Regions from separate parts of the Spirillospora sp. NPDC052269 genome, predicted to be linked through region 2. Evidence: riboswitches for the same ligand, from Rfam matches in the RefSeq annotation. Region 2 holds a riboswitch; each other region holds the start of a gene.
The links. A riboswitch is a leader RNA that binds a small molecule or an ion and turns the genes downstream of it on or off. The one in region 2 is predicted to bind cyclic di-AMP.

Region 1 (10,440 bases), on a different contig from region 2:
AGCCCGACAACGGCTGGGGCTTCTGGCAGGAGTCGTGGAAGAAGTGGGTCCAGGGCAGCGCGCTCAAGCAGGCGGTGACCGCCGGTCCGGAGGGCAGTGGCCCGGTGCGGCCGGACGGTTCCAAGTCGACGGACGCGGCGGGTTCGCCGCCGGCGCCGAGCGTCTCTCCTGGCGCAGGCGCGGCGTCGCCGAGGGCGAACGGGGTTCCGACGGTTCCCGGCGCGGCGCCCACGGGTCTGGTCGCGCCCGCCGTCCGGCCGGCCGTCCCGGGCGCGGTGCCGACGGTTCAGGGCGAGGCTCGTCCGAACCCGCAGGTGGGACGTCCAGGGCACTGATCCGAGCGAACGGCGAGGCCGTCCGGTGAGCGATCGCCGGGCGGCCCTTCGTGTTTCCGCGGGGTATCAGTGGTGGACGAGTGGGGGCGGTTCCGGGACGTGGTGCATCCGGGCCCAGTCGCGCGCCATGGCGATGCGCTCGGGGCCGGTGGGGTGGTCGGACCAGAGCAGCGTCTCGAGGACGTCCGGGGTGAGCGTGGAGATGTTGCGGACCGACAGCTCGTGCTGCATGGTCGCGAACGTCACCGGGTCGCGGGTGAGGTTGAGGGCGTGCGCGTCCGCGCGGGCCTCGACGCGGCGGCTCACCAGGTTCTGGACCGGGGCCTCGAACTGCGTCGCGACCGCGATCAGCGCGAGGGCGAGCGCGAGGGCGCGCGGGTCGGCCGCGCCCCGGTTCCGGGCGGACGGGTCGCGCGCGGCCTCGTCCTTGCCCGCGCGGCGCGTGGCGGGCGCGGTGAGTCCGGCCCGGCGCAGCAGCCGCGGTGAGGTGAGCAGCAGGTAGAGCAGGCAGACCCCGCCCGCGGCGCCGAGCGCTCCGATGAGGGTGCCGTGCAGGACGTCGTCGTTCTTGGCGTGGCCGAGCTCGTGGGCGACGATCGACTCGATGCGGGGGGTGGACATCGAGGTCAGCAGGGTGTCGTAGACCACGATCCGGCGGGTGGAGCCGAAGCCTGAGACATAGGCGTTGAGGGCGGTCGTCCTGCGGGAGGCGTCGGCGACCAGGACGTCCGACACGGGGACGCCGTCCCGCCGGGCCATGTCGAGCAGGTCGGTGCGGAGCTGCCCGGCCGGGAGCGAGTGGAACTTGTTGAAGACCGGCTCGATCATGATCGGGTAGGCGAACGACCCGGCGATGACCAGCGCGCACGCGCCGGCGGCGGCGCCCGTCCACCAGTAGCGGGGGAACCGGCGGATCAGGGCGACGAGCAGGAGCAGCCCGAGGGTGTAGGTGATCCAGGTCACGCCGAGCGACTTGACCTGGTCGACCAGCCAGCTGGGCCAGCTCTGCGTGGAGAGGCCGTAGTCACGCAGGATCGACTCGCCCCACGCGGCGAACGGCATCGAGATCAGCCAGGTCAGGGACGTGAACGCGACGGCGCCGATCAGGACGCGGAGCGGCCAGCGGCGCGTTCTGGCGGTGACCCAGCCGAGGAGGCGGGCGCCGAGGGGGCTGAAGCCGAGGACGAGGATGACCGCGAGCACCGTGATCAGGCGCGCGTAGGCGGGCCAGTCGAGCGCGTGGTCGAAGGCCGCGGCGCGGTGGATCTCGGCGGGGGTGAAGTCGGGGGCGGGGTCCGGGGCGACGCGTCCGCCGGGGACGTGTCCCGGCAGCGGCGTCCAGGGCGTCGTCAGAGCGATGATCACCGCGACGGCGGCGAAGAGGACGGCCGCCGCGATCGACGCCGCCAGGCGCGGTCTCCGGTACGCGCGGGCCGTGTCGGGGTCGCCGGGGCCGGGCGGGGGCGACGGGGCGGACGCCTCGGACGATCCGGACGCCCCGGTCGGCTCCTGCGATGGGGCGGTGGCGTCGCTCACATGAGCTCCTTGCGGAGGTAGTCGCGCCAGTCGGCGGTGAAGGTGTCCGGCGGGAGGCCCAGGATCCGGCGCAGCGCGGCGGCCTCGGGTTCCCGCCCTGCCGCCCGGTACAGGCGGACGAGGGCGGTTTCACCGTATCGGTCGGCGACCATGCGGCAGGCGAGCCACGCCTCCTGGTAGGCCTGGGAGAGCCGTCCGGACGCGCCGTCGAAGTCGTCCCGGGTGGGGAGGGCCTCGGGGACGCGTCCGGCGGCCACGTCGGCGGCCAGTTCGCGGGCGGCGGACTTCACCGGGACCCTGGCGTCGCGGTAGCCGACGTAGTCGGCGAAGCCCTCGATGAGCCAGATCGGGGTGCGGCCGTCGCGGGCGCCGCCGGTGGCGACGTGCGTGAGCTCGTGGGTGAGGACGACGCGGCGGCCGAGGTCGTTGAGGCGCCCGAACGAGGGGGAGACGACGATGCGGTCCTGGCCGCGGGAGCCGTCCGGGCCGGGCGTCACGACCGCGAGGGCGGCGAACTGGGCGACGTTCCGGCTGTCTCCGGCGACGCGTCCGGCGAGGGCGGCGTCGGCGGGTGCCAGGGCGACCGCGCGGCGGGCCCAGGACGTCCCGGCGACGGCGGTGACGGCGGGGACGGCCGCGGCCAGCCGCCGGGCGATCTCGTCCAGCCCGGACGCGTCGCCCATGACCAGCGCGGGCCCCTTGCGGACGACGGTGAGCGGCCCGGCGTCGGCGATGTCGGAGTCGTCGGCCAGTCCGGCGGACGAGCCGTCCCCGATGATCGTCCAGGTGCCGGAGAGGGGCGCGAACGCCAGGTGGCGGGTGCGGGCGACCGGGCCGGTGTCGAAGCCGGTGATCCGGTAGCGCATGGAGACCTGGACCACACCGGACGCGCCGTGGGGCTGTCCGGGGGCGGTGGGGCGTTCCTCCCAGCCGTCCAGGGGGAGCTTGATCAGATTGTCGAAGAGGCGGGCCTGGGCCTGCTGGAAGGCGGCGGGCGCGTCGGCGACGGTGGCGAGGAAGGCGATCCGGTTCCGTTCGCGGACGGCCCGGGCCCGGTTCGCCAGGACGGCCGTGACCGCGCGCGGATCGGGCGTCCCGGCGGGGGAGGGCCTTCCGGCAGGCGCGGAAGCCCCGCCCGGGCGGCGGGTCAGGGCGAAGATCCCGGCTCCGGCGGCGAGGCAGGCGGCCGCGCCGCCGCCCGCCAGCAGGCCGAGAGCCCGCCGCCGCGAGGGATCCTCTGCGGTGACGGGCTCTGCGGGCCGCTCAGCGGCCCGCTCGCCGGTCTGCTCGGCGGCGGGCCCTGGGGTGGTCTCCGCGGCCCGCTCGTCGTCCATGCGGCGATCCTAGGGCGAGGCCGGGAGTGCGGGTCACTTGGCGTAGTCGGGGTACCCGTAGCCGACGATCATCTTGCTCTGGCGGTTCTTGACCTCGACCGCGCCGCCGTCGGTGTTGCCCTCGATGGTCTTGACGGTGCCGTTGCCGTTGTCCTTGATCACCATGCCGACGTGCTGGATGGCGTCGATGCTCTTGCTGCCGTTCCAGGCGAAGAAGACGACCGAGCCGGGCTTGGCCGCGCTGCCCCAGCGGTTCTGGCTCTTGAACCACTTGGCGTGGGCGACGGTCCAGGCGTCCGAGCCGACGGAGTGGGCGAAGCCGATCTGGGTGCCGACCCAGGAGACGAACATGTCGCACCACGAGGCGTCGGCGTAGAGGCCGAGCGAGCCGCCGTCACGGGCGAGGGTCTGCTTGGCCCGCTCGGTGCCCATGTACCACTGCTGGAACTTGGTCTTGCCCGCGCCGTCCTCCTTGATCCCGGCCTGCGAGGTCGCGACCTTGATCGCCTGCTGGGCGGTGGGCTTGCGCGGCGGGGCGGGCTGAGCCGGGGCCTTGGGGGCCTCGTTGGCCGCCTGCGGCTGGGCCGGGGCGGCCTGCGGCGCCTGCTGCTGCGGGGCCTGCTCGGCCTGCTGCGGGGCGTCCTTCTTGACCTGCGGCAGGGTGCTCTCGGCGGTGGCGGTCCCGGAGATCCGGGTGGACGCGGCGGCCGGCTGGAGCTCGGTGGTCGAGGCGTGCGCGGTGGTGGCGGCGATGGTGCCGACCAGGGCCGCGCTGGCGACCAGGGCGCTGGTGGTGCGCACGGACTGGAACACCGGGGTGGAGCGCAGGACCTGAGCCGCCGGGGTATCTCGCAGCGACTTCAGGACGGGATGGAGCTTGGTGGTGAGCTTGGTGGTGAGCTTGCCGTTCATGCTGGTTCTCCTCGGCTTCCATGCCGCCTACCGGGTTAGCTGACGGGTTCGGGCGTGGAAGCTGCCCTACGGCCTCTGGGAGGCCGATTCACCCCAGGTGTTCGGTGGGTCCCCGGCTCTGCGTCGACGCGCGCTCAGGCGTGTCGGGAGCGGACTCGGCGGCGGACGCCCTCGATGAGGCGCGTCCGGTACTGGATACGGACTGTCCCGCTACGGGACGGCTCGCGCTGGACGGCGAGCGAGAGGCTCGCGCTGGACGGCGAGCGGGAGGTGAGGCCCGGCGGCGGGGGATGGTGCCGCCGGGCCCTGCGGACGTGCGTCCTGGTCGTTCGTCCTAGTAGGGACGGACGGCGCCCGCGAAGGTCTTCTTGCGGTAGCTGTCGAGCTTGGTCACCCGGACGTGGTCACCGGTGTGCGGGGCGTGGATCATGTAAACCTTCCGGCCCGTTTTCTTGTAGACGATGCCTACGTGACCCTTGCCGCTAAAGAACACAAGGTCTCCTGGCGCGAGTTTGTTCCAGGAAATCCTGTTCTTTACCGAACGGTACTGCTCGGTGGTGACGCGGGGCAGTTTCACCCCGGCCTTCCGGTAGGACCACTGGACGAGTCCGGAGCAGTCGAAGGCGTTCGGGCCGGCCGCGCCATAGCGGTACGGCTTGCCCTTCCTGCTGGCCGCGTAGTCCAGCGCCTTCTGCGCGAGCTTCTGGCGCTGAGCCCAGGTCTTTTGCTTGGCCTGCTTGACCACCACGCCCACGGGCCTGGCGGTCGCCGCGTGGGCAGCTGGGGCCGGACCGGCCATCACGACGGGAGTCGCGACGGCGGTGGCGACCGCGAGGCCGCCTACGGTCCGCACACGGCGGGCTGTGCTGCTGACAGCGTTGCTGGACAGGGGTTTCTCCTTTTTCCAGACGCCTACCGGGTTAGCTGCCGGGTTCGGACGTGGAGTCGCCCTACGACGGGTCCCAGGCCCTATGGGCCTTGATTTCTGGGGGCGGGACCGCCGATTCACCCCATGCGCCGCATATGAACGTGCCCGGAATGCTGCGGACACGTCGGCGCGGATGGGTCCCCGGTTCCGCGCGCCGTCGCGCGGATTCGGCGTTGCCGTCTCGCCCCGAAGCGCGATGAGGCCGGACGACGGGACCCTGTTGTCCCGCGTGCGGGCGAGCGGCGTGATGTTGTGGGAAGGCGGGCCCTGCGAAGAAGGGCCGCGCACGGCAAGGCCGGGTAAAGGAATCCGCCGTGGCGCGCTATCAGCGCCATGCACGCCGTTTCGCGTGCGCACGGTCGGGCCGGGCCTGCCGGATGCGGCGCGTGGGGCGCGTCGCGAGAGTGGGGCGGCGGCGCGTGGAACGCGTCCCGCCGGATCCGCGGCGCCAGGGGGGCGTCGCGGGGGAGACGACGCCTGGCGGGCGCCGCAGGTGCCCCACAAGGTAGCAAAGTTCAATCAGAAGGCAAATCCACCACAAAAAAGACGTTGGCCCAGGTCACAGACCTGGGCCAACGGTTTTAGTGCGCTCGGGACGCCGGGATCGCCCGCTGTCAGGGGCGTGCGGCGCCGTACCAGGCGCTCTGGTAGTAGCCCGAGGAGATGTCGGCGATCTGGACCACGGTGCCGGTGTGCGGCGCGTGGATCATCTTGCCGTTGCCGATGTAGAGGCCCACGTGCCCGAGGCTGTTGAAGAACACCAGGTCGCCGGGCTGGAGGTCACCCTTGGCGACGTGCTTCAGGTTCCCCCACTGGGCGTAGGTGTCACGGCCGATGTCGACGCCCGCCGCCGCCCACGACTTCTCGGTGAGGCCCGAGCAGTCGTAGGAGTTGGGGCCGTCCGAGCCGTACACGTAGGGCTTGCCCATCTGCGAGTAGGCGAAGTTGATCGCCGTGCGGGCATTGCCGGAGGCCGGGCCGTTGTAGGTGCCTCCGCCGCCGCCACCGCCGGACTTGTTGTTGTCCGTCGGGTCCTGGCCGCCGAGCTTGTCCAGAAGCTTCTTCTGGGCCTTGACCTGCTTGTCGAGGCCCGTCTTCTGCTTCTTCAGGTCGTTCAGCTTGCTCGTCACGTCGTCCAGGCCCTGCTGGGCCTGGGCCTTCTCCCGGGAGACGCGCTGGGCGGCGGCGAGGAACTGGGCGAGCGCGCCCGTCCGGTTCCGGGACAGCTGCGAGATGACCGCCGCCTGGTCCAGGACGACCTGCGGGTTGCCCGCGGAGACGAAGCCGCTGACCGAGTCGGTGTCGCCGTTCTTGTACGCGGTGGCCGCCATCTTGGCGATCGCCTGGCGCTGCGTCTCGTAGCTCCGCTCCTGGGCGTCGGACGCCTTCTTGGCCGCCGCGAGCTTCTTCTTGGCGGCCTTCAGCTGACTCTGGGTCTTGTTGTACTGCTGGACCGCCTGGTCGACCTGCTCGTTGAGCTTGGTGAGCTTCTTCTTGACCTCGTCGGCGCTCGGTTTGGCCGGGGCTGCGCCGGCGAAGCCCTGGGGGAGAGTGAGCGAGGTCGCCACGGCGAGGCATGCTGTCGCCAGCACACGACGCGTCGTGGTGCCACGCTTGGGAACACTGGCCACGTTCGATATGCCCCTCTCGTCCAAGACGTCAGCGGACGACATTAGCGAGGGGCCACACCAGTCACAACCGATTCCCACCGATCTGGACTAGTTAAGCCCGGTTTACCTACCGTGCGTCACCCGTGACTCACGATGCGCACGTGAACCGTCCCCGCGGTGCTCCGAATCAGCTCCGCCCCAGGCGGCGGAGGAGGAGGGGGGACGGGACGGGGCGGGCGCCGGCCCGGCGGGCGGCGTCCTGGACCTCGCGGTCGGAGGAGACGACGACGACGGCGCGGCCGCCGGGTTCGGCGCGGACGAGTTCGCCGATGAGCTCGTCGGCGGTCTGGCCGGGCTGGCTGAACAGGACGCGGACGCCGCGGGGGGCGACGGTGGCGACGGGGGCGTCGAGTTCGGCGCCGTCGAAGACGCAGGTGACCTCGGCGCGGGTCTGGGCGGCGAGGCCGCCGAGGCCCGACAGCAGGCGGGCGCGCTGGTCGGCGAGGGTGAGGTCGCCGTAGCCGGTCTTGGTGACGTTGTAGCCGTCGACGACCAGGTGGACGCCGGGGAGCTGCAGGAGGCGGTCGAGCAGCTGCGGGTCGGCGTCGGAGAGGGCGCGGCCGGGGACGGCGCGGTGCGGCGGGGGCGCGGTCTCGCCGCCGGTCACCAGGTCGGCGGGACGGCCGATGGTGGACGGCAGGGCCAGTTCGCGCCGGACGCCCTGGGCGGCGTCCACGAGGGAGTCCAGGAGCATGCGCAGCCGGACGTCGTCGAGGTTGCGGTTCTCGCGGGCGGCGCGCTTGGCCGCCTCCGTCCCGGCCTCGGCGCGGTCGAGCCGGGCGCGCAGCTTGCGCAGCTCCTTCTCGGCGGCGGCGCGCGCGTCGCGGGCCTCGGCCAGCTTGTCCTCGACCCGGTCGGCGATCGAGTCGGCGCGCTCGGTCTCGATCCTGGCCTTGTTCCGGGCCTCGTGCAGCTTGCGGCGCAGCTCGGAGATCTCGGCCTTGGCCTCGCGCAGCTCGCCGCGCATGCGTTCGAGGTCGGCGCCGCGGCTGGCGCGGGCGCTGGTGAGCTCGGCGCGCAGCTCGGCGATGCGGCGCTCGGCGCGTTCGCCCTCGGTCAGCGAGGCCGAGCGTTCCAGCTCGGCGCGGGCGTTCTCGACCAGGCCCGTCCAGCCGTCGGGGCGGAGCAGGTAGCCGAGGACGGCGACGCGGACGGGGTCGGCGGCGGCCGGGACGGCGCCGTCCTCGACGGCGGCGGCCAGTTCCGGGTGCGACTCGCGTTCGGCGTCGCCGACGCGGGCGCGGAACCGCTCGTCGCGTTCGAGCAGGGCGGCGATGTGCTGCCCGGCGAGCTTGGCGCGCTTGCGCCGCTCGAACCGGGCGAACCGGCGCAGCGGGACGGGGACCTCGTCGAGCGGGAGCGCGCCGAGCAGTTCGGCGGCGGTCTCCACCACGCTCTGCCGGACCGCCTCGGGAAGGGGGCGGGGCGGGGGTCCCGCCGCCTCCGGGCCGCTGTCGATGATCTCGCTCCTTCTCGCAGGTCGTTCTTGAGATGACTGTTTCCCGAGGTCATCCGCCTCAACCGGTGGAGACCGGGGCCAAGCCTAGCGGTCCGGCGGGGGGACGGCCGGGGCCGTGGGGCCCGGCGGGTGTTCTGTCGGTGCGATGGCTTACGGTCGCCGTCATGACGTCCGCGCACCACCTTCCCGGGTCGGCGGGCCGGCCGCCGGCGACGCCGTCCCCCGGCCCGCGCGCCGTCCCCGCCGTCCCCTCGCAGGCCACCGCGTCAGGGGCGGCCTCCAGACGGGCGGCTCCGGAGCGGGCCGTCCCCGTGCAGGGCACCCTGGACGATCTCGGCACGCCGCTCGCCGAGGTCACCTTCGTCGTGGTCGACCTGGAGACGACCGGTGGGTCGCCCGCCGACTGCGCCATCACCGAGATCGGCGCGGTGAAGGTGCGCGGCGGCGTGCATCTCGGCGACTTCGCCACCCTGGTCGACCCGGGCGGCCCGGTGCCGCCGTTCATCACGGCCCTGACCGGCATCACGACGCAGATGGTGATGGCCGCGCCGCGCATCGGCGAGGTGCTGCCGTCCTTCCTGGAGTTCGCGCGCGGGAGCGTGCTGGTCGCGCACAACGCGCCGTTCGACATCGGGTTCCTCAAGGCGGCGTGCGCGCAGCTGGAGTACGCGTGGCCCGCGTTCCCGGTCGTCGACACGGTCGACCTGGCCCGGCGGGTCATGACCCGCGACGAGGTGCCCAACCACAAGCTCGGGACGCTCGCCCGCCATTTCCGCACCGAGACCGAGCCGTGCCACCGGGCGCTCTCCGACGCCAGGGCCACCGTGGACGTCCTGCACGGCCTGATCGAGCGGATCGGCTCGTTCGGCGTCACGTCCCTGGAGGAGCTGAAGGGGTTCGCGAAGGCCCCGACGCCCGAGCAGCGGCGCAAGCGCCACCTGGCCGAGAACGTGCCGGGCGAGCCCGGCGTCTACCTGTTCGAGGACGGCGGCGGCGAGATCCTCTACGTGGGGAAGTCCACGAACCTGCGCACCCGCGTCCGGTCGTACTTCACCGGGTCGGAGACGCGCTGGCGGGCCCGGGAGATGGTCGGGCTCGCCCAGCGGGTCCGGACGATCGTGTGCGCGACCGGGCTCGAGGCGGAGGTCCGCGAGCTGCGGCTCATCGCGGAGCACAAGCCCCGCTACAACCGGCGCTCGAAGTTCCCGGAGCGGGCGATCTGGCTGAAGCTCACGGCCGAGCCGTTCCCGCGGCTGTCGGTGGTGCGCGAGTCCCGCGACGACGGCGCGGTGTACCTCGGGCCGCTGTCGTCGACGCGGCAGGCCGAGGAGGCGAAGGCGGCGCTGCACGAGGCCGTCCCGCTGCGGCAGTGCACCCAGCGGCTCACGCTGCGGCTGGTCGAGAAGGGCGGGGGCCGCGCCTGCGCGCTGGCCGATCTCGGACGCTGCGGCGCGCCCTGCGTCGGCCACGAGACGCCGGAGGAGTACGACGAGCACGCCGCGACCGCGAGCGCCGTCATGAGCGGCGATGTCCGGCCGGTCGTGAAGGCGGCGCGGCGGCGCATCGCGCGGCTCGCCGAGGAGTACCGCTACGAGGAGGCCGCCGCGCAGCGCGACCGGCTCGCCGCGTTCGTCCGGGCGGCGGCGCGCGGGCAGCGGCTGGCCGCGCTGGCCCGGTTGCCGCAGGTCGTGGCGGCGCGTCCGGCGTTCGACGGGGGCTGGGAGCTGTCGGTCGTCCGGTACGGGCGGCTCGCCGCGGCCGGGACGGTCCCGCCGCGCGCCGCGCCCCGTCCCTATGTGGACGCGCTGATCGCGACCGCCGAGACCGTCCTGCCCGGTGCGGGCGGCGCGCCGGGCGCGATGACGGGGGCGGGCAGCACCGGCGCCGAGGAGATGGAGTGCGTGCTGCGCTGGATGGACGCCCCGGGCGTCCGGCTGGTGGAGGTCGAGGGGGAGTGGACGTGCCCGGCGTACGGCGCCGAGTCGTTCCGCGGATGGATCGACAACGCCTACGCCGCCGTGGACCCGTCCGACCGTTAGGGTTCAGGGGCATCTAGGGTTTGCGGGCATCTGCCCGAGATAGCCGCCGATAGCCGAGATAGTCGCCGACGCCGCCTCCTCCCGATCTGGACGCCTCCTCCATGGCACTGCCCCTCTACGACAGTCAGCCCGCCCGCCGGGTCCCCTGGGTGACCTACCTGCTGGTCGCCGCGAACGTGCTGGTGTTCCTGCTCACGCCGATGGCGCAGTTCGCCACCTGGTACGGC
Region 2 (10,440 bases):
TCCCCGCGCTGGCCTCCGCCGATTCCAAGCCCAAGGCGGTCCAGGTGACCGCCGCCGAGGGCTCGCCCATCGCAGGCCAGTACATCGTCACTCTCAAGGACGGCACCTCGCCCACCGCCGCGGCGGGGCAGGTCGGCGCGTCCTCTGCGCAGGGCTTCGGCGACGCCCTCAACGGGTTCGTCGCCCGCCTCAACAACCAGCAGCTCGACAAGCTGCGGCATGACAAGCGCGTCGCGGCGATCGAGCAGGACCAGCTCGTGCACGCGACCACCACCCAGAAGTCGCCGCTCCCGTGGGGCCTGGACCGGATCGACCAGCGGAAGATGCCGCTGTCGAAGTCCTACTCCTACAAGGCGACCGGCAAGGGCGTCACCGCGTACATCATCGACAGCGGTATCGCCTGGTCCCACCCGCAGTTCGGCGGGCGCGCCAAGGTCGCCTGGACCGCGTCGCGCTTCAAGGGCAACGGCTGGGACTACAACGGCCACGGCACGCACGTCGCGGGCATCCTCGGCTCCGCCAAGTACGGCGCGGCCAAGGGCGTCCAGCTGCGCGCGCTGCGCGTGCTCGACCAGGACGGCTTCGCCCCGGTGTCCGACGTGGTCGCCGGCGTGAACTGGCTGCGCACCCACGCCGCCAAGCCGGCGGTCGCGAACCTGTCGATCGGCGGGGGCAAGTCCACGGCGCTCAACACCGCCGTCGCGAACCTGTCCAAGTCGGGGGTCTTCGTGACCGTCGCCGCGGGCAACGACAACAAGGACGCCTGCAAGTTCTCGCCGTCGGGCGCGTCCTGGGTCGAGGCCGTCGGTGCGACCACCTCGCACGACAACCGCGCGGGCTTCTCCAACTACGGCAAGTGCGTGGACATCATGGCCCCCGGCTATGGCATCACGTCCACCTGGCCGGGCGGGGGCACGCAGGTCGAGAGCGGCACGTCCATGGCGTCGCCGTACGTCGCCGGTGTCGCGGCGCTCTACCTGCAGGGCCACCGGACGGCGACCTTCCCGACCGTTCAGAAGTGGCTGTACACCAACTCCACCAAGAACGTCCTGAAGGGCCTGAAGGGCACGGGCAACCGGCTGCTCTACAAGGGCTCGCTGTAAGGCGCGACTCCAGTGGACGTGACTCGCTGAGGCGTCACTCGCCGTAAGGCGCGACTCGTTCACTCACGGTCATCATGGCCCGGTTCCGTTCGCGGGGCCGGGCCATCGCGCATCTCACGGATCCGCGCGCCACATTGCCCTCCCGGGGTCGTCCCAACAGCCTCAGGGGTCTAATCTTTGGCGAGGCAACACCCAGTTCCTTGCAGTTTGTTGGTGTCCGGTCGGTGACTGTCCGTGTTCGACGCGACAGGCTTGCCGGACGTGCCGAGTCCCGGACGCCCCCGTCCGGGAGCCGGGGACCCATCCGCCGGACGCCCCGTCCGGCCGGGGTGAATTCGCCGGCGCCGCACGGCGCCTGCGATAGGGCGGACTCCCGCGCCCGAACCCGTCAGCTAACCCGGTAGGCCGCCCAGAGGAGAGGAGAGGACGTGGAGCGCCCCACCTCCACCCGCCGCGAGCGACGCTTCGCCCCGACCGTCCCCCGGGACAGGCGCGGACGGCGTGCCGCGCCGGCCGTCGCGGTCGCGATCCTCCTGTCGCTGCTGTCCGGCACCGTCCCGGCCGACGCCTCCCCCGGCGACAGCGACCGGATGGACAAGCTGAACAAGCAGATCAACCAGCTCGACAAGGAGTACGGCGGCGACCTGGCGGAGCTGAAGGACGCCCAGTGGGCCGCCAAGAAGGCCATGAAGAAGGCCGACGACCTGCGCGGTCAGCTCGAGGCGTCGCGCACGCTCGTCGCGCGGCTCGCCGCGAACCAGTACATGAGCGGCGGGCAGGACCCGGGCATCACCGTCGTCGCGGCGGGCGACCCGTCCGAGTTCCTGAACACGATGAGCATGGCCAGCCATGTCGCGCAGAACCAGTCGGCGCGCGTCCAGCAGATCACCAAGCTCGTCACCGACCAGGAGAAGGCGAAGCAGCAGGCGCAGGCGAAGATCACCGACCTGCAGAAGAACCTGGCCGACCTGAAGTCCCGCAAGGCCCAGATCAAGAAGCTGGTCAAGAAGTACAAGCCGGAGTCGCCGAGCGTCGGCATGGGCAGCGTGACCCCGCGCATGATGCACGTGAAGCAGGTCATCGACACCGAGTTCGGCCCGTTCCCGACGATCGGCTGCTACCGCGGCGGCGCGGACGCGCAGGACCACGCGACCGGCACCGCGTGCGACTTCATGGAGTCGTCCGGCGGTGTCTCGCCGACGGCCGACCGCAACGCCAACGGTGACGAGGTCGCCAAGTACGCGATCGCCCACGCCTCCTCGCTGGGCATCAAATACATCATCTGGCAGCAGCGGATCTACGACATGCGCCGTCCCGGCTGGCGTGGCATGAGCGACCGCGGCGGCATCACCGCGAACCACTTCGACCACGTCCACATCTCGGTCTTCTAGGCACGCCCGCTCTGACCAGGGCATATGTGCTCCGGAGGTGTCCGGGGGCACATAGGCCCCGGTCATTGGCGTGCCATGCGAGGGCGGGCTACGCGGCCGAACGTGTCGTCGGATTCTCGCCGGTCTGGCCGTGTTCGGGGCGGGACGATGACGGCGTGAACATGACGAGCGGCCGTCAGAGCGTGCTGGCGACCCTGGAGCGCTTCTTCGCGGCCGAGGCCGCCTACCTGAAGGCCGGAGGCCCGGGCCGGGCGCGGTTCGACGAGATGGCGGACTGCCTGACCCCGGACGTGGTCATGCACCAGGCGGAGAGCCTGCCTTACGGGGGCGTCTACGAGGGGCCCGCCGGGGTCGAGCGCTTCATGACCGAGATGAGCCGTCACTGGAGCTCCCTGGAGTTCCTGGAGCAGCGCTTCGTCATCGACGCCGACAGCGCGGTCGTGCACAACCGCGGCGTCCTCGTGGCGCGGGTCAGCGGACGGCGGCTGGAGACCTCGGTCATGCAGCTGATCGGCGTCCGCGGCGACCGGATCTCGGAATTCCGGCCGTTCTACCTGGACACCCTGGCCGTCGTCCGCGCCCTCGAAGCGCCCCGCGCCGGGTGAGCCGAGTGTCCGAGATCGACTGAAGTCGTACGATTCGCTGCATGACGGAGCAGGTGTACAGGCTGACGCCCCGGGTTCGGCGGCAGGCGAAGAGAGCGCCCTTCCTCTTCGCCCTGGTGTGGGGCCTGCCCTGGTCACTGCTCGGACTGGCCTCCGACGACGCCAGTGGCCGGCTCGGCGCGCTGCTGATATTCGCGATCCCCTTCGTGCCGATCTCGGTGTACATCATCGCGCAGTTGGCGGGGAAGACCGAGGTCACGCCGGACGGACTGCGGCTGCGCGGCCTGTTCGTACGTCGGTTCGTCCGGTGGGAGCAGATCAGGACCGTCGACTCCTACCGGGGTCCCAAGGGGTACTTCGTCGTGAAGGTGTTGCTCATGAACGGGCGGAAGCGGCGGGTGCCCGGCTTCTACACCGAGTCCTCCGAGGACGCCGAGTACGACGCACAGGTGGCGGACTTCCAGTACGTGGTGCGGGAGGCGATCGGGAACCTGTCGTACGGCGGGATGGCATGACAGAGCAGATTTTCAAGCTGACACCGCGGTCGGCGCGGGACGCACGGAGAGCGCCGTTCTACTTCACGCCGGTCTGGGGCACCCTCGCGGTGCTGTTCGGGCTGGGCGGCCGCGGCGTGGAGGCGTGGATCGGCGCGGCGGGGCTGTTCTCGATCGTGTTCGTGCCGGTCATGCTGTACATCGGCGCGCTGCGGTTCGGGAGGACCGAGGTCACGCCGGACGGGCTGCGCCTGCGCGGAATGTTCGTGCGCCGGTTCGTCCGGTGGAAGGACGTCGCGACCGTCGATCCCCACCCCGGAAACCGCGGTACCCGGATCGCGAAGGTGCGGCTCAGGAACGGTCGGAAGCGGCGGCTGCCCGGCTTCTTCGCGGGAGCGAAGGACGACGAGTTCAACGCTCAGGTGCGGGACCTCCAGCTCCTGGTGCGGAAGGCGATCGCCGACCTGCCCTAGGACCGTCAGGCGATTTGCCCGGTATGGCCTCTTCACTGCCCTGGACGGCGGGTAGGCTGGCCGTCCGTGGCAATTTCAACTGCTTTGTGGTCTTTCGCCGTTGTCGTCGGGTTGCTGACGCTCACGCCTGGTCTCGACACCGCGCTGATCCTGCGGACCGCCGCGCTCGGGCAGCGGCGCCGCGCCTGGGGTGTCGTCCTCGGGATCCAGACCGGGACGCTCGTCTGGGGCGCGTTCGCGTCCCTCGGCGTCACCGCGCTGCTCACGGCCTCACATCTCGCGTACACGGCGCTGCGCTGGGTCGGCGCCGCGTACCTCATGTGGATGGGCCTGCACATGCTGTGGACGAGCTGGCGACGCCTCCCCGAGGCCCTGACCGCGGGCGCCGAGCCCGAGCCCGACCGGCTGCGGGACGGCTGGCGGCGCGGCGCGCTGACGAACCTGCTCAACCCGAAGGTCGGCGCGTTCTACATGGCGCTGCTGCCGCAGTTCATCCCGGCGGACGTGCCGCACTTCCCGTTCGGGATGGCCCTGGCCGGCATGCACGTCGCGTTCGGGCTCGTCTGGTCGGCGGTGCTCGTCACGTTCGCGCACGCGATGCGCTCCTGGCTGGCCAAACCGTCCGCGCGCAGGCTCCTGGACCGCGTCACCGGCGGGGTCATCGCCGCCTTCGGCCTCCGCCTCGCCCTCGGTGAGTAGACGAAAGGGAAAGCCCCGGACCCGCCGGGCCCGGGGCTTCCCTATGCGCCTTGTCAGCTCGCGTAGCTGGGCAGGGTGCGCTCGTGCGCCTCGCGGAGGTCGGCCAGGGAGATCGAGAAGACCTCCTGCTGGTCGCCGCCGTTGACGGTGAGCGCGTCGCCGCCGACGATGCCGAGCTGGCTCACCGGGACGCCCGCCTGCTCGCACAGGGCCGCGACACGGGCCTCCGCGCCCGGACGGATCGCCACGACGGCCCGCGCGACCGACTCGCTGAACAGCTGGACGAACGGGTCGCCGTGCAGCGTGATCTGCGCGCCGAGGCCGCCGCGCAGGCAGGACTCGACGAGCGCCTGGGACAGGCCGCCGTCCGACAGGTCGTGCGCCGCGACGAGCAGGCCGTCGCGGGCGGCGGCGACCAGCACGGACGCCAGGGCGGCCTCGGCGGCCAGGTCCACCTTCGGCGGCAGGCCGCCCAGGTGGCCGTAGACGACGTGCGCCCATTCGGACCCGCCGAACTCCTCGCGGGTCTCGCCGAGCAGGGCGATCGTCGCGCCCTCGGTCACGAACGCCATGTTCACCCGGCGGCGGACGTCGTCGTGCACGCCGAGGACGCCGATCACCGGGGTCGGGTTGATCGCCTGGTCGCCGGTCTGGTTGTAGAACGAGACGTTGCCGCCGGTGACCGGGGTACCGAGGTAGCGGCAGCCGTCCGCGAGGCCCTCGACGGCCTGCGCGAACTGCCACATGACGCCCGGGTCCTCCGGCGAGCCGAAGTTCAGGCAGTTGGTCACCGCGAGCGGGCGGGCGCCCGTGGCGGCCACGTTCCGGTACGCCTCGGACAGCGCGAGCTGCGCGCCCGCGTACGGGTCGAGCCGGGTGTAGCGGCCGTTGCCGTCCAGCGACAGCGCGATGCCGAGCCCGGACGCGTCGTCGATGCGGACGACGCCCGCGTCCTCCGGCATCGCCAGGACCGTGTTGCCGAGCACGTACCGGTCGTACTGCGAGGTCACCCAGGTCTTGCTGGCCAGGTTCGGGGACCCGGCGAGCCACAGGACCGTCCGGCGGATCTCGTCGCCGTTGGACGGCCGGGTGAGCCGTCCGGGCGTGTCCGACTGGATCGCGGCGAGGTCGGCGGGCGGCGCGATCGGCCGCTCGTAGACCGGGCCCTCGTCGGCGGCGGTGACCGGCGGGATGTCCACGATCGTCTCGCCGCGCCAGGTCATGGTGAGGCGTCCGGTGTCGGTGACCTCGCCGATGACCGTGGCGGGGATCTCGTACTTGGCGCAGATCGCCAGGAACGCCTCGACCTTGGCGGGCTCGACGACCGCCATCATCCGCTCCTGCGACTCCGACATGAGGATCTCTTCGGCGCGCAGGCTCCGGTCGCGCAGCGGGACGGCGTCGAGGTCGACGGCCATGCCGCCGGTGCCGGCCGCGGCGAGTTCGGTCGTCGCGCAGGACACGCCCGCGGCGCCGAGGTCCTGGATGCCGACGACCAGGTCCGCCCGGAACAGCTCCAGGCAGCACTCGATCAGCAGCTTCTCCATGAACGGGTCGCCGACCTGCACGCTCGGCCGCTTGGCCTGAGAGGCGTCGTCGAAGCTCGCCGAGGCGAGCACGGACGCGCCGCCGATGCCGTCCGGGCCGGTCATCGCGCCGAAGAGGATCACCTGGTTGCCGGGGCCGGGGGCCGCGGCGAGCTTGATGTCCTCGTGCTTCATCACGCCCACGCAGAGCGCGTTGACCAGCGGGTTCGCGGCGTAGCAGGCGTCGAAGACGGTCTCGCCGCCGATGTTCGGGAGGCCCAGCGAGTTGCCGTAGCCGCCGACGCCCGCGACCACGCCCGGCAGGACGCGGTGGGTGTCGGGGGCGTCGGCCGGGCCGAACCGCAGCGCGTCCATGACGGCGACGGGCCGCGCGCCCATCGACATGATGTCGCGGACGATGCCGCCGACGCCGGTCGCGGCGCCCTGGTAGGGCTCGACGTAGGACGGGTGGTTGTGCGACTCGACCTTGAAGGTCACCGCCCAGCCCTGGCCGACGTCGACGACGCCGGCGTTCTCGCCCATGCCGACGAGCAGCGCGTCGGTCTGCGGGGCCTTCTCGCCGAACTGGCGCAGGTGCACCTTGGACGACTTGTAGGAGCAGTGCTCCGACCACATCACCGAGTAGATCGCCAGCTCGGAGGAGGTCGGGCGGCGGCCGAGGATGTCCCGGACGCGCCGGTACTCGTCCTCGGCCATGCCGAGCTCGGCCCACGGCTGCGGCTTGTCGGGCGTCCGGAGCGCGATCTCGACGGTGTCGGTGCCCTGCTCGGGCTCGAACCGGCGGGCGGGCGCGGGCCGCGGCGGCTCCGGCTGGGCCGGGGCCTGCTGCGCCTGGCCCTGCGCCATCGCGACGAGCGCGGCGGTCGGGCTGGCGGACGGGTCGTCCGAGACGGCCGGCTGCGGGCCCGTGTTGGAGCCGACGGCGTGCTGCGGACCGGTGTTCGAGCCGACCGCGGGCTGCGGGCCGGTGTTGGCCCCAACCGCATGCTGCGGGCCGGTGTTCGACCCGACGGCAGGCTGCGGGCCTGTGTTCGACCCGAACGCGGGCTGCGGGCCGGTGTTGGCCCCAACCGCGGGCTGCGGACCCGTGTTCGAACCAACGGCAGGCTGCGGGCCCGTGTTCGAGCCGAACGCAGGCTGCGGTCCGGTGTGCGAGCCGAACGCGGGCTGCGGGCCCGTGTTGGACGCGGCGAACGGCGCGCCGGGGACGAAGGCCGGCTGCGCGCCGGAGCCCGGGCCGCCGCTCGCCAGCGGCGACGCGTCCAGCGCGGAGGCGGCCAGCGCGCCGGCGGCGGGCGCCTGCGCGTCCTGCGGGACGCGGTTCTCGCCGAAGCCCTGGCCGAGCGGGCCGGAGTCGAGGCCGGAACCGAAGGTCGGCTGCTGCGGGACGGCCGGGCCGCCCGCGTTGCCGGCGGCGGCGGCCGCGGCGAACAGCGCGGCGGCCTGCGGGTCCGGGAAGATCACGGCCGGCGGGTTCGCGCCCGGGACCGGCGAGCCCAGCGGGGACGCGCCGGACGCGCCCTGCGAGCCGGAGCCGGTGTGCGGCACCGCACCCGGACCGGACGCGGCGGCCCGCTGGCCGGACGCGCCGTGCGCGGCGGCCGGCTCGTCGAGGCCGGGGACGGGGACGTCGCCGGCCTCGTCCAGCATCGCGCGGACGAGGTCGGGGTCGGGGGTGGCCGGGGGCGGGGGCAGCGGGGTGTCGTCGGACGCCTCGTCCGGGAGGGGAACCTGCTGGACGGCCTGCTCGGCGGGCACTCCGACGGGCAGGCCGGGGGCCTGCTCGTCACTCGGCACACCGGGGATCGGGCCGGTCGAGGGCGCGGCGTCGGCCTCGTCCACGACCGCCTTGAACGCCTGGGTCACCGACGGGTCGACGGGCTGCAGCTCGGGGTCGTCGGAGTCGTCCTTGAGGTCGGCGAACCACTCGAGGGTCGCCTCCTCGTGGCTCGCGCCGGACTTGTCGGGGCGCTGCTCGCTCATGCGTTGACCAGTCTCTTGACGATCGAGGTGAAGAAACCGAGACCGTCGGCGGACGGCCCCGTGAGGGACTCCACGGCGTGTTCGGGGTGCGGCATGAGGCCGACCACGTTCCCCGCCTCGTTGGTGATGCCCGCGATGTCGTTCTGCGAGCCGTTCGGGTTGACGTCGAGGTAGCGCGCGACGATCCGTCCGGTCGCCTCCAGCTCGGCGATCGTGTCGTCGTCGGCGACGTACCGCCCGTCCGCGTTCTTGATCGGGATCACGACCTCCTGGCCGGACCGGTACTCCGAGGTCCAGGCGGTGTCGGCGTTGTCGACGCGGAGCCGCTGGTCGCGGCAGACGAAGTGCAGCCCGGCGTTGGGCAGCAGCGCGCCCGGCAGCAGGCGCGACTCGCACAGCACCTGGAAGCCGTTGCAGATGCCGAGCACGGGCAGGCCCGCACGCGCGGCCCCGACCAGTTCGGTCATGATCGGCGCGAACCGGGCGATGGCGCCCGCGCGCAGGTAGTCCCCATAGGAGAATCCTCCCGGCAGCACGACCGCGTCGACCCCTTGGAGGTCGTGGTCGGCGTGCCACAGTGCGACCGGTTCGGCCCCCGCGAGCCGCACGGCCCGAGCGGCGTCACGGTCGTCGAGAGAACCAGGGAAGGTGATGACCCCAACCCGGGCAGCGTCCATCTGTTGTCATTCCTCCGAAATGAGGGCGGCCGGGACGGGCGGTTCCAGCCCTGGGCTGCAGCTCTTCGCCGCCGTTCACTCCCGCGCGCGCGTCACAATCCCCCCGCGCGTGTCCCAATCTACCCGGCGCTGCGTGCCAGGCGGTGCTCCAGTCGTCGGATCAGCGCCTCGTCTCGCCAGGTCAGCCGCTTGTGCATCTGGACGACGGTGCCCCGGTCGGGAGCGGATTCGATGCTCAATTCGTCGACCAGGGCCCGCATGATCCTAAGTCCGCGTCCTGACTCGCGCAAAGTTCCCGGGTCGAACGGACCGCCCGACGCGTCGAACGGCGCGGGCGCGTCAAAAGGCCCGGAAGCGTCGAACGGGCCGGGTTCGTCGAACGGCCCGGGGCCCTCGAACGGGCCGGATTCGTCGCGGCGTCCGGGGCCGTCGAAAGATCCGGAGGCGTCGAAGGAAGAGGACGTGTCGGATGGCGATCCGGCGCCCGAGGACGGGTCGGACGCCTGCCGGGAGCCGCGCCCCCAGTCGAGGATCCGCAGGAGGCAGACCCCGCCCGCGACGTGCCCGACCACCTCGTAGTCGGTGCTGTTGCGGGCGTGCTGGACGACGTTGGTGCACGCTTCGGACGTCGCGACGAGGATGTCGGAGACGCAGTCCTCGGAGACGCCGAGCCCGCGGAGCGCGTCGCCGACCACTCGTCTGACGACGGGGATGCTCAGGGCTTCGCGGGGCAACGCGAGGGAGAACTTCATGTCCACCGGGCACCTCGGTCCGTCCCCCGGGCCGCGTCCCGCAGTGCGCGGACTCGGTCCGGAGCGCGCTCGCTGACAACGTCTCAACTCATGTAAGGCTTCCCTGGCGAAAAGCACCGTAATCGCCAGGCCGTCGGGTCTTTACGTGACGTGAGCGTGAGACGAAGGAAAAGTCTGATCGACTGATCGGTGACGCGGGTTTGTGGAACGCGCCACATTCTCGTCCGGGCCGCCGCGAAGGTGACCGACCACTCGCGGCCCCACGGCTCCGGCCGGGTACTCGGAGGCCGTCCTGCCAGGCCGGACGGACGATGCGGGCCCGCCCGGCCTCGGTTCGGCGACCTCGGGTCGTCCGGCCGCGGGCCGGACGGGCACGCGTCAGAGCGCGTGGACCTCGAAGGTCTCGATGACCGGGTTCGCCAGCATGGTCTCCGCGATCTTGCGGACCTCCTCGAGCGCGGCCTCGTCGGCCGGGCCGTCGAGCTCCAGCTCGAACCGCTTGCCCTGGCGGACGGCCGCCACGCCCTCGAAGCCCAGCTGCGGGAGCTTGCGGGCGATCGCCTGGCCCTGCGGGTCCAGGATTTCCGGCTTCAGCATGACGTCTACGACGACGCGCGCCACGACCGCCCCCTCATTGATCTGCGCCTACCTACGAAAGTGAAGCGTACGGCACCATGGCAGGGCACATGCCGCAAGCCCCGCCCCCCGACCGCCCC
Region 3 (10,440 bases), on a different contig from region 2:
GCTGGCGCCCCCGGCTACGGCGACCAGGCTCCGCCCCGAAACCAGCCGCCTCCCGGCCAGCACGGCCAACCCGGCGGCGGCCAGCCCGGCGGTCCCCCGCCGTACGGCCAGCAAGGCGGCTTCGGCCAGCCCCCGCAGCAGGGCGGGCAACCCCCGTACCAGCAGCAGGGCGGCCAGCCCGACTACGGCCAGCAGCCGGACTACGGGCAGCCCCAGCAGCCGCAGCAGCAGCAGTCGGACCCGTGGGGCCCGCCCCAGCAGGCGGCCGACCCGTGGGGTCCTCCGCAGCAGCCGCAGGGCGGTTTCGGCCAGTCCCCGCAGCAGGGCGGCGGGCAGTCCGACTACGGCCAGCCCGCCCAGCACGGCGGACAGCCCGACTACGGTCGCGGTGGCCAGCCCGACTACGGTCAGCCTCCCCAGCAGGGCGGTCAGCCGGACTATGGCCAGCCCCAGCAGCACGGCGGGCAGCCTGACTACGGCCAACCGCAGCACGGCGGACAGCCGGATTACGGTCAACCGCCCCAGCAGGGCGGCCAGCCGGACTACGGCCAGCCTCCCCAGCACGGTGGCCAGTCCGGTTTCGGCCAGCCTCCGCAGCACGGTGGCCAGCCCGACTACGGCCAACCGCAGCACGGCGGACAGCCGGATTACGGCCAGCCGCCCCAGCAGGGCGGCCAGCCGGACTACGGCCAGCCCCCGCAGCAGCAGGACCCGTGGGGCTCGCCCCCGCCGCCCGCTCAGCAGGACCCGTGGGGAGCGCCGCAGCCCGGCTACGGCCAGCCGAACGGCCCCGGCGGGCAGCCGATGCATCCGCACGGCCGCGAGCAGACGCTCCTGCCGCCGGAGGGCCAGGGCGGACGCCGCTCCGACGCCACCGGGATGATGTGCCCGTACTGCGAGGCGGTGCTGAGCAACCCGTCCGCCTCACAGTGCGACTCGTGCCTGCGCCCGCTGCCGGGCCAGGGCGCGCCGACGCTGCGGGTGCAGTTCCCGACCGGTGAGCTGAAGCTCGCCGCCGGGCAGAGCCTGGTGCTCGGCCGGGACGCGGGCCAGTCCCCCGTCGCGTCGACGTTCACGCCCTACGACAACGTCTCGCGACGGCACTCGACGGTCTGGATCGACCAGCAGGGCACCGCGTGGGTCCGCGACGAGGGCTCCACGAACGGCACCTTCGTCAACGGCGAGCGCCTCCCCCCGCGGGTGGACGCCCCGCTCCGCGACGGCGACCAGCTCCGCCTCGCCGCCGACGTGGCGGGCACCATCATGCTCGGCTGAGCCCGCACGGCCGACACGTTCGGCCGACACGGCTCGGCAGGCACGGCTCGGTGGGCATGGTCCCGCCGACATGCCGAGAACGACCGCCGACGGCGGCCCGGATCCGTCCGGGCCGCCGTTGCCGTTTCGTGATCATCTTCCGGCCAACCCCCCTCTGAGCGGGGACGTCCTGTTTTATGCGCGCCACGCACCGCGCGCGTACACAGGAGAACGAGGCCTATGCGCATCACCACTCTCGCGCTGGGCACGGCCACGGTCACGGCCCTCACCCTGACCGTCCCGGCCGCCGCCCGCGCCGCACCCCCTCCCATTCCCACGCAGATCACCGCCCTGCGGGTCGGCACGGACGCCACCCGGCACCTCACCCTCTCCGGCCGCCTCACCACCAAGGCCGGGACGACGGTGGGCGCGGGCCGCAAGGTGGTCATCGAGACCGCCGACGACACGCACCGGCGCTGGTTCACCTACGCGACACCGTTGGTCACCAAGGCGGATGGAACGTTCCATACCGACGCCCGGAAGACCGGCGCCCACTACACGCACGGCTACTACCGCGTCCGCTTCGCGGGAGGGCCCGCCTTCGCCGCGACGCTCTCCGGGGACGTCCGCGACCGCCGGATCGCCACCCGCGTCACCGGCTGGAAGGTCTCCACGACCCACCCCCGCCGCGGCTCGACGTTCACCGTGCGCGGCTACCTCCAGGAGAAGCCCGGCACGGCCTGGAAGGGCCTCAAGGGCCGGCGCGTCTCGATCGAATACTGCCTCAAGGGCGGCGACTGCCTGAACGATCTGTCGCTCTGGCACGGGCTCTCCAACTACAAATCGGGCGCGAAGGGCTCCTTCACGACCCGAATCCACGTCGGCGCGAAGGCCAAGCCGATCTATATCGCCTACACGTTCTACGGCGATTCGACCCACTACGTGACCTGGCTGGTCAAGCCGGTCCTGATTTCCCCCCGATGAAAGTGACGAACATGCGCAAGTCCCTGTTGATCGCAAGCACGGCCGCCGCCGCGGCCACCCTGGTGGCCGCCCCGGCCACCGCGAACGCCGACACCGTCACCAAGACCCCCACCAAGGTCACCTTCGGCATGTCCACCACGTGGGACGCCAAGCTGAGCATCTCGGGCAAGGTCACGGCGACGAACGGCGAGACCTTCCCCGCCGGGAAGTGGCTGGTCGCCGAGTGCTACTCGACGCAGCAGCACAAGTGGCTGACGGTCAAGCCGCTCGCGGGCCAGAAGCCCCTGATCACGCAGGTGGGCGGGGCCTTCTCGAGCAACCTGACCGTCTACTGCTCGCACGGCGCCTACCGCGTCCGCTTCCCCGGCGACCCGACGTTCGCGCCGTCCACCAGCCCGAACGTCCAGGACAAGCGCATCAACTCCCTGGCCTACGGCTGGAAGGTCACGCCGCACACCGTCCGCAAGAACGGCTACGTGTACGTCAGTGGAACCCTCAAGCACGACCCGACGCCGGGCCACTACGTGCCGTTCAAGGGCCAGCGCGTCTACCTGTACGTGAAGCTCAAGGGCCAGAAGAACTTCTCCTGGTTCGCGCGCCCCAAGACCGACTCCAAGGGACACTTCAGCGGGCGCATCCGTCTTCCCAAGGACGCTTACTTCATTTACCAGTACTTCGGCGACAACAACCACTACTACGACGCGCCGGTCAAGGCGACCTTCGTGCACGTCCGATAACTAGGTGGACGTCCATGGATGTCCGATAACCAGATAGTGCGCGTTCTGTAGCGAGACGGCGGCGGTCCGGAGTTTCCGGGCCGCTGTTGTCTTTTCGTGACCTGAGGAGCGCAACCTGAAGGCGAGTTCGTGCATCATCCCAAGTGCGCGTTTGCCGCAAATTTCATAACTCGGCGTCCCACGAACGGCACGGCCCGTTCAGGTGCGTCGCAGGACGGCCGGGAGGTCGCTTGAAGCGGGGAATCCGTGCGGTCGAGGCGATTTTCGCCCTGGGGGCGCTCGGTGTGATGTCGTCGCTGGTGGCGGCGTTCCCTGAGGACCACGGCACGCACACCGGGGCGCACGGCAAGATCGCGGACCGGGCGGGGCGGGCGTTCGCCGACGGGGTCCGTCCACCGAGCGGCAAGGGAACGGCCTCCGCCACGCCCACGGGCGCGGCGGGCGGGCACTGGTCCGGATCCGGCGGGCGGTTCATGCAGCTCGTCGCGCACGAGGACGACGACTCGCTGTTCTACTACCCGGACATGATCCGGTCCGCGGCCTCGGACTCGACCACCGTGTACCTGACCAGCGGCGAGGCCACCGGACGCCAGTTCCACAACCGGTGCGTGTACGGGCAGCACCGGGAGGACGGCGCGCGGGCGGCGTGGGCGCGCAACGCCGGGCTGCCGGACCGGTGGACGCGGGCGCCGCTGCGCCTGCCGGGCGGCCAGGCGGTCGAGCTGGACACGCTGAACGGCGCGTCCAACATCCGGCTCGTCTTCTTCAAGCTGCACGAGGCCGGGGACAAGCCGGCGATGAAGCGCACCTCGTCGCTGGAGCAGCTGTCCCACGGGGCCGGCGCGGCGACGACGCTGGGCTCGGAGTCCACCGACGGGCCGGGCTGCGACCCCCGCTACGTGCGCCAGCGATACACCAGGCAGCAGCTCGAGAACGGGCTGACCTGGCTCATGCAGCGCTTCGGCCCGAGCGTCGTGCTGGCGCAGGACCCGAAGTCGCCGCCGGTCCAGGGCCGGTTCACGCACGTCGTGACGACGATGGGCGACCACACCGACCACCAGGGCGCGGGCCGCCTGGTCGCCGACGCCGCCGCGCGGTACGCCGGGCCGCAGCGCGACGGGAGCGTCCTCGTCCGGTACTACCGCGACTACAACATCCGGAGCTCGCCGCCGAACCTGGGCGCGCTGGCGCCGGCGAAGAGGCAGCTCTTCCTCACCTACCTCGGCCCGCACGGCGCCAACGACCCCGGGCCGAACCCGAACAACCCGACCTTCTACACCTTGTTCTACTCGCGCCAGTACACCCGCTGGACGAACGGGACGACCTGGGCCGTCCTGGACAGCGCGAAACGGCTGAACGCCTTCGCCGTCCTGGACGGCAGGGTCGCGCAGTGGCAGCAGGCGCAGCCCGGCGGCCCGTGGACCGGTCCCAAGTTCGGGCCCGGCGGCGGCCTGGCGCCGTACGTGACGGCCGTCCGGGACGAGCACGGCATGCTGCACCTCTTCGCTCTGCGGATGTCCGACGACGCGATCGTGACGGCATCGCAGAAGGCGTCCGGCGCCTGGACGGGCTGGTGGTCGCTCGGCAACCCCGACCCCGACGCGGGGCTGACCGTCGGGACGCCCGCCGTCGCGGTCACGCCGCGCGGCGACATGACCGTCGCGGTGCGGAACCTGGACGGCGGCGTGAGCGTGAAGACGCGGCGCGGCGGCACATGGGCGGGCCACTGGACCGGCCTGTCCGCCAAGGGCGTGCGGGATGGCGTCGCCGCCGTCGCCGACGCGTCCGGACGGGTGGAGGTCTTCGCGCCGACCGACAAGGGCGTGGCGCGGTGGCGGCAGCAGAAGCCGGGCGAGCCGTTCGTCCCGGTGCTCGGCGGCTCCGGCGGCCCGCCCGCCGGCCCCGTGACCGCGGCCGTGGACGCGACCGGCGCGGCGCGGATCTACTACCCCGCGTCCGGGACGGCGTCGACGGTGACGCAGTCCGACAACGGGATGCGCCCCGACCCGCTGTACGGGCCGATGACGTTCGAGGGCACGGCGGTCGCGACCAGCGGGCAGCGGACCGTCCTCGCGGCCCGGACGGCCGACGGCGCGCTCGCCCTGGGCGTCCAGAACGCGCCGTACGGGCCGTACGCGTGGTCCACGCGCCGGGCGGACGTCATGGGGTCGCCCGCCCTCGCCTACGACGCGCAGGGCCGTCTGGTCGCGCTGGTGTTCGGCAGCGACGCGCACCTGTACACGATGCGCGCGACGAGCCCGGGCTCCGCGACGTCCTTCACCGACTGGACCCGCACCGGCTGACGGCCGGGCCCGGGCCCGCCGGGACGCGCACCGGCCGAGAGAACGAGAAGGTCGAGAGAAGCGAGAAGGCCCCCGCCGCAAGGGCGGGGGCCTTCTCGTTCGACCGGATCAGCCGGTTCGAGGGCTCGATCAGGAGTTGCGCTTGGCGCGGGCGCGGGTCCGCTCGCGCTCCTTGGCGTCCAGGACGATCTTGCGGATCCGGACGAAGGTCGGGGTGACCTCGACGCACTCGTCGTCCCGGATGAACTCCAGGCTCTCCTCGAGGGTGAGGATCCGCGGCGGGGTCAGCGTCTCGGTCGTCTCGGCCGTGGAGGAGCGGACGTTGGTCTTCTGCTTCTCCTTGGTGATGTTGACGTCCATGTCGTCGGCGCGCGAGTTCTCGCCGACGATCATGCCCTCGTACACCTCGGTGGTCGGGCCGACGAAGAAGGTGCCGCGCTCCTGCAGGTTCAGGATGGCGTAGCCCGTCGCGGCGCCCGTCCGGTCGGAGACCAGCGAGCCGCTCGGACGGGTGCGCAGGTCGCCGAACCAGGGCTCGTAGCTCTCGAACACGTGGTGCGCCATGCCGGTGCCGCGGGTCTCGGTCATGAACTCGGTGCGGAACCCGATCAGGCCGCGCGCCGGGACCAGGAACTCCATCCGGATCCAGCCGGTGCCGTGGTTGGTCATGTGCTCCATGCGGCCCTTGCGGACGGCCATGAGCTGGGTGACGGCGCCGAGGTGCTCCTCGGGGATGTCGACCGTGAGGCGCTCGACCGGCTCGTGCTTCTTGCCGTCGATCTCGCGGGCGACCACCTGCGGCTTGCCGACGGTCAGCTCGTAGCCCTCGCGGCGCATGTTCTCGACCAGGATGGCCAGCGCCAGCTCGCCACGGCCCTGGACCTCCCAGGCGTCCGGACGCTCGGTCGGCAGCACCTTCAGCGACACGTTGCCGACCAGCTCGCGGTCGAGGCGGTCCTTGACCAGGCGGGCGGTGACCTTGGTGCCCTTCTCCCGGCCGGCCAGCGGCGAGGTGTTGGTGCCGAGGGTCATGGAGATCGCGGGCTCGTCCACCGTGATCAGCGGCAGCGGGCGCGGGTCGTCCGGGTCGGCGATGGTGTCGCCGATCATGATCTCCGGGATGCCGGCGATCGCGATGATGTCGCCCGGGCCGGCCTCGTCGGCGGGCTTGCGGGTGAGCGCCTCGGTCATCAGCAGCTCGGTGATCTTGACCCGCTCGACGCTGCCGTCGTGCCGGCACCACGCGACCTGCTGGCCCTTCTTGATCACGCCGTTGTGCACGCGGCACAGCGCGATCCGGCCGAGGTAGCTGGAGGCGTCCAGGTTGGTGACGTGCGCCTGGAGCGGGGCGTCCGGGTCGAAGGACGGCGCCGGGATGGTGTCCTTGATGACCTGGAACAGGGGCTCGAGGTCCTCGCTGTCGGGGAGCTCGCCGTCGCCCGGCTTGTTCATCGAGGCGCGGCCGGCGCGGCCGGAGGCGTAGACGATCGGGAAGTCGATCTGCTCCTCTTCGGCCTCGAGGTCCATGAACAGCTCGTAGGCCTCGTCGACGACCTCGTCGATGCGGGCGTCCGGCCGGTCGGTCTTGTTCACGACCAGGATGACCGGGAGCCGCGCCTCGAGGGCCTTGCGCAGGACGAACCGGGTCTGCGGGAGCGGGCCCTCGCTGGCGTCCACCAGCAGGACGACGCCGTCCACCATGGACAGGCCGCGCTCGACCTCGCCGCCGAAGTCGGCGTGGCCGGGGGTGTCGATGATGTTGATCGTCATCCCGGCGTGCCGGACGGCGGTGTTCTTGGCCAGGATCGTGATGCCCTTCTCACGCTCCAGGTCGTTGGAGTCCATGACGCGGTCGTTCACGTCCTGGTTCTCACGGAACGCGCCGGACTGCCAGAGCATGGCGTCGACCAGTGTGGTCTTGCCGTGGTCGACGTGGGCCACGATGGCAACGTTGCGGAGGTCATCGCGCGTGGAGAAGGGCATGCGGTTTCGCCTTGGGTGAGAGTTCGGGGATCGGCCGCAGACGTGCGACACTCACAGTTTACTCGGCCGCCCAAGGAGCCCGGTCGTCCGCGGGACGGCGGGCAGGTGAAGAACGGCCTCCACACGGGGTGATCATGCGGGTGACCAGCACCTCTTCCGTCACACGGATCCCACGCATCTCCTCCGCGACACCGGCACCACATGCGCACACATGCATACTTTGTGTGACTGTTTGGCCATTTTTGAACTTCCTTTGTAGTCTGCCCCGCAGATCCGGCCGTACCAAAGCCCCGTCCGTGGGGCAGCGACCGGACCGCCGAATCCCGCGAGGGAACCGGGGACCCACACTCCCGGGGTGAATCGGCGCACGTCACGGGGCGTCCTCTGACCGGGACGGCGTCGTGCCGTGCGGCGTAGGGCGACTCCTGGCCCGAACCCGTCAGCTAACCCGGTAGGCGGCACACGAAGAGGAGAACACCGGCCTTGGCCAAGGACCCCCAGCGCCGCCGCGTGACACTCGCGGCCGCCACCGTCCTCGCGCTCGGACTGGGCGTCGCCGCACCCGGCGCGGCCCACGCCGCGCCGACGGCCCCCCAGGCACCCCGAGCACTCCAGGCACCCCTCACTCCCCCGTCCCCGTCCGGGAAGCCCTCCGAGTCCGACCTGAAGAAGCAGCTCAAGCAGCTCCAGGACGAGGCGGAGAAGCTCACCGAGCAGTACAACAAGTCCCGCGTCGACCTCGGCAAGGCGCAGAAGGCCGAGCGGGACGCCACGCGCCGCGCGGACGCCCTCGAGGCTCAGGCCGCCCCGGCCCGGGCCGCGCTCGGCCAGGTCGCCGCGAACCAGTACATGAGCGGCGGCGGCCCGGACATGATCTTCGCGGGAGGCGCCGACGGCAGCGGGCTGTCCGACACCGCCTACCTCGCCCAGAACCGCGCGGGCGCGGTCCAGCGGCTGCAGACGCTGATCGACCAGGCCAACAAGGCCAAGTCGGACGCGCAGGCGCAGACCGCGAAGGTGAAGCAGGCCGCCGACCAGGCGGACACCGCCCGCAAGACCACCAAGGGCAAGATCGACGACGTCCAGAAGCTCCTGGACAAGCTGGGCATCACCCGGACCAAGGACCCGACGTCCGGGTACACGGTGACCGTCCGGGGCAGCGGCCTGCCGCAGAAGATGCTGCGCAAGGCCCTGACCAAGCTCGGCTCGCCGTACGTGTGGGCGGCCGCCGGGCCGACCACCTTCGACTGCTCCGGCCTGGTCATCTGGGCGTACGCGCAGGTCGGAAAGCCGGGCCTGCCGCACTACACCGGCGACCTGTTCCAGCTGGGCACCAAGATCGACCGGGGCTCGCTGCGCCAGGGCGACCTGGTCTACTTCGGCGGCGACCTGCACCACATGGGCATCTACGCCGGTGGCGGCCTGTTCCTCCAGGCCCCGCAGACCGGCGATGTGGTGAAGGTCTCCAAGATGGACCGCTCGGACTACGCGGGCGCGAACCGCATCGAGTGACCTGAAACACCACGCACGACCTGAAGCACCACGCACGCCCCGAAGCACCACGCAGCGACCGGCGTCCGCCTCCCGCGGACGCCGGTCGCTGCGTTTTCGGGGCTCTGGAACCTCGGGCCCGTCCGCCTCCGCGCCATGGCCTCATCCGGCCAGGCGGTGTGCGTCCGGCCGTGCGCGCCCAGACGGGCCGGTCAGCGGGCGAGGTGAGGGGTGATCGCCTCGACGACCGGGAGGTCGCCTGGAAGCCACTCGACGTCGTAGAGCTCGTCCGCGGTGAGCCAGCGCAGCGCGAGGTGCTCCAGGGCCTCCGGCTCGCCGTCCACGACGGTCGCCGTCCACACCCGCAGGACGGACCCGCCGAGCCCCAGCGGCCAGTCGCCGCCGACCCGCTCGCCCAGGACGACCCGGACGCCGAGCTCCTCCTCGCACTCGCGGACGAGCGCCTGCTCGTCGGTCTCCCCCGGGTCCACCTTGCCGCCCGGGAACTCCCATCCCCCGGCGAGCTCCGGCGGCTCGGCCCGCTGCGCGGCCAGCAGCCGCCCGCCGGAGATGATCGCCGCTCCCACCACCACGCTCACGCTCATGGACCGCCATCATGCCGTTTCCATGACCGTCCCGTGGGGCGGGGCCGAACGCGGCGGCGGGGCCCGGTGGATCAGCGCGACGAGGCGGCGTCCGACCGGGCCTGGTCGACGGTCCGCCGGGCGGTCTCCACGATCTCCTGGAGGTGGTCGCCGTGGGCGCCGCGCCAGTAGACGCGGCCGCAGTCGGCGCAGCGGCCGTACGCGTCGTAGCTGCGGCGCGTCCCCTCCGCGAGCTCCCGCTCGATCTCCGCCTTGTCCACCGGGACGAGCGTGCCGTTGCAGGCCGTGCAGCGCGTCCAGGGGGCCAGCTCGGGCGCGAACCGCTCCAGCAGGTCGTGGAGCTGGTCGTCCGGCCGGGGGCTCCGGACGTACGCGCCGAACCACAGCGCGCGCCGCATCAGCAGTCCCCGGTCCTGCGTGAGCAGGACGCGCCGCTCCTCGTTCGCCTGGACGACCAGCTCCGGGTCGTCCATGTCGTTGTGGTAGGCGGTGTCGAGGCCGATCAGGCGCATCCGGCGGGCGAGGGTGCCGAGGTGCACGTCCAGCAGGAAGCGCGGCGCGGCCTGCCCCGGATCCAGGGGGACCTCCTGCGGGCGCGCGACCGGCCCGACCCGCACGACCGCGCCGGAGGCCGGGCGGTGCGACGGCTCGACGGCCGCGCCGTCCGCGGTCAGGGTCCCGACCTCGGGCAGCGGGACGCCGAGGGACTCGATGACGTGTCCCAGGCTCGACGTCCCGTCCCAGGCGATCCGCTGGCGCTCACGACGGCGCGCGGCAGGCAGGAAGAAGAGCAGTTCGGGCGCGATTTCCAGTGTCATGTCCGGCTCGTCCACGCGGCCAGCATGTCACGCCACCCCCACGCGCCACCCCTCTATTTCGCCGTGCCGCCCGGCTACCGGCCTGCGGACGGCGCGTCCGCGGGGACCTTCTCGGCCAGGTAGGCGGCCGAGGCCCCGAGCCGGTCCAGTGCCGTCGCGACGTCCGCGACCAGGCGTCCGTCACGCTTGACGATCCGTCCGGCGACCATGACGGTGTCGACCGCACGCGTGTCGGCGTACAGGACGACGGCCGCGACCGGGTCGT

Region 1: linked by a shared signal. The riboswitch ahead of AB0L06_RS14115 (CHAP domain-containing protein) and the one ahead of AB0L06_RS12000 (coiled-coil domain-containing protein) in region 2 are both predicted to bind cyclic di-AMP.
Region 3: linked by a shared signal. The riboswitch ahead of AB0L06_RS00250 (C40 family peptidase) and the one ahead of AB0L06_RS12000 (coiled-coil domain-containing protein) in region 2 are both predicted to bind cyclic di-AMP.

Annotation. Positions count from the first base shown of each region.
Region 1 is NZ_JBFAUU010000006.1:54,683-65,122, reverse strand. It holds gene AB0L06_RS14130 (L,D-transpeptidase) at 1-335, shown strand, start outside; gene AB0L06_RS14125 (M48 family metallopeptidase) at 402-1,871, opposite strand; gene AB0L06_RS14120 (hypothetical protein) at 1,868-3,205, opposite strand; gene AB0L06_RS14115 (CHAP domain-containing protein) at 3,239-4,117, opposite strand; cyclic di-AMP (ydaO/yuaA leader) riboswitch at 4,126-4,268, opposite strand; gene AB0L06_RS14110 (C40 family peptidase) at 4,452-4,871, opposite strand; cyclic di-AMP (ydaO/yuaA leader) riboswitch at 5,011-5,228, opposite strand; gene AB0L06_RS14105 (C40 family peptidase) at 5,660-6,613, opposite strand; gene AB0L06_RS14100 (NYN domain-containing protein) at 6,843-8,108, opposite strand; gene AB0L06_RS14095 (DEDD exonuclease domain-containing protein) at 8,339-10,213, shown strand; gene AB0L06_RS14090 (rhomboid family intramembrane serine protease) at 10,315-10,440, shown strand, end outside.
Region 2 is NZ_JBFAUU010000005.1:106,812-117,251, reverse strand. It holds gene AB0L06_RS12005 (S8 family peptidase) at 1-1,103, shown strand, start outside; cyclic di-AMP (ydaO/yuaA leader) riboswitch at 1,356-1,525, shown strand; gene AB0L06_RS12000 (coiled-coil domain-containing protein) at 1,532-2,494, shown strand; gene AB0L06_RS11995 (nuclear transport factor 2 family protein) at 2,656-3,099, shown strand; gene AB0L06_RS11990 (PH domain-containing protein) at 3,141-3,614, shown strand; gene AB0L06_RS11985 (PH domain-containing protein) at 3,611-4,066, shown strand; gene AB0L06_RS11980 (LysE family translocator) at 4,133-4,765, shown strand; gene purL (phosphoribosylformylglycinamidine synthase subunit PurL) at 4,819-7,056, opposite strand; gene purQ (phosphoribosylformylglycinamidine synthase subunit PurQ) at 8,292-8,972, opposite strand; gene AB0L06_RS11965 (ATP-binding protein) at 9,092-9,724, opposite strand; gene purS (phosphoribosylformylglycinamidine synthase subunit PurS) at 10,103-10,345, opposite strand.
Region 3 is NZ_JBFAUU010000001.1:49,319-59,758, reverse strand. It holds gene AB0L06_RS00275 (FHA domain-containing protein) at 1-1,275, shown strand, start outside; gene AB0L06_RS00270 (hypothetical protein) at 1,495-2,238, shown strand; gene AB0L06_RS00265 (hypothetical protein) at 2,250-2,975, shown strand; gene AB0L06_RS00260 (PLL family lectin) at 3,206-5,278, shown strand; gene typA (translational GTPase TypA) at 5,408-7,261, opposite strand; cyclic di-AMP (ydaO/yuaA leader) riboswitch at 7,566-7,736, shown strand; gene AB0L06_RS00250 (C40 family peptidase) at 7,745-8,773, shown strand; gene AB0L06_RS00245 ((deoxy)nucleoside triphosphate pyrophosphohydrolase) at 8,965-9,357, opposite strand; gene AB0L06_RS00240 (Mut7-C RNAse domain-containing protein) at 9,429-10,175, opposite strand; gene AB0L06_RS00235 (amidohydrolase family protein) at 10,250-10,440, opposite strand, start outside.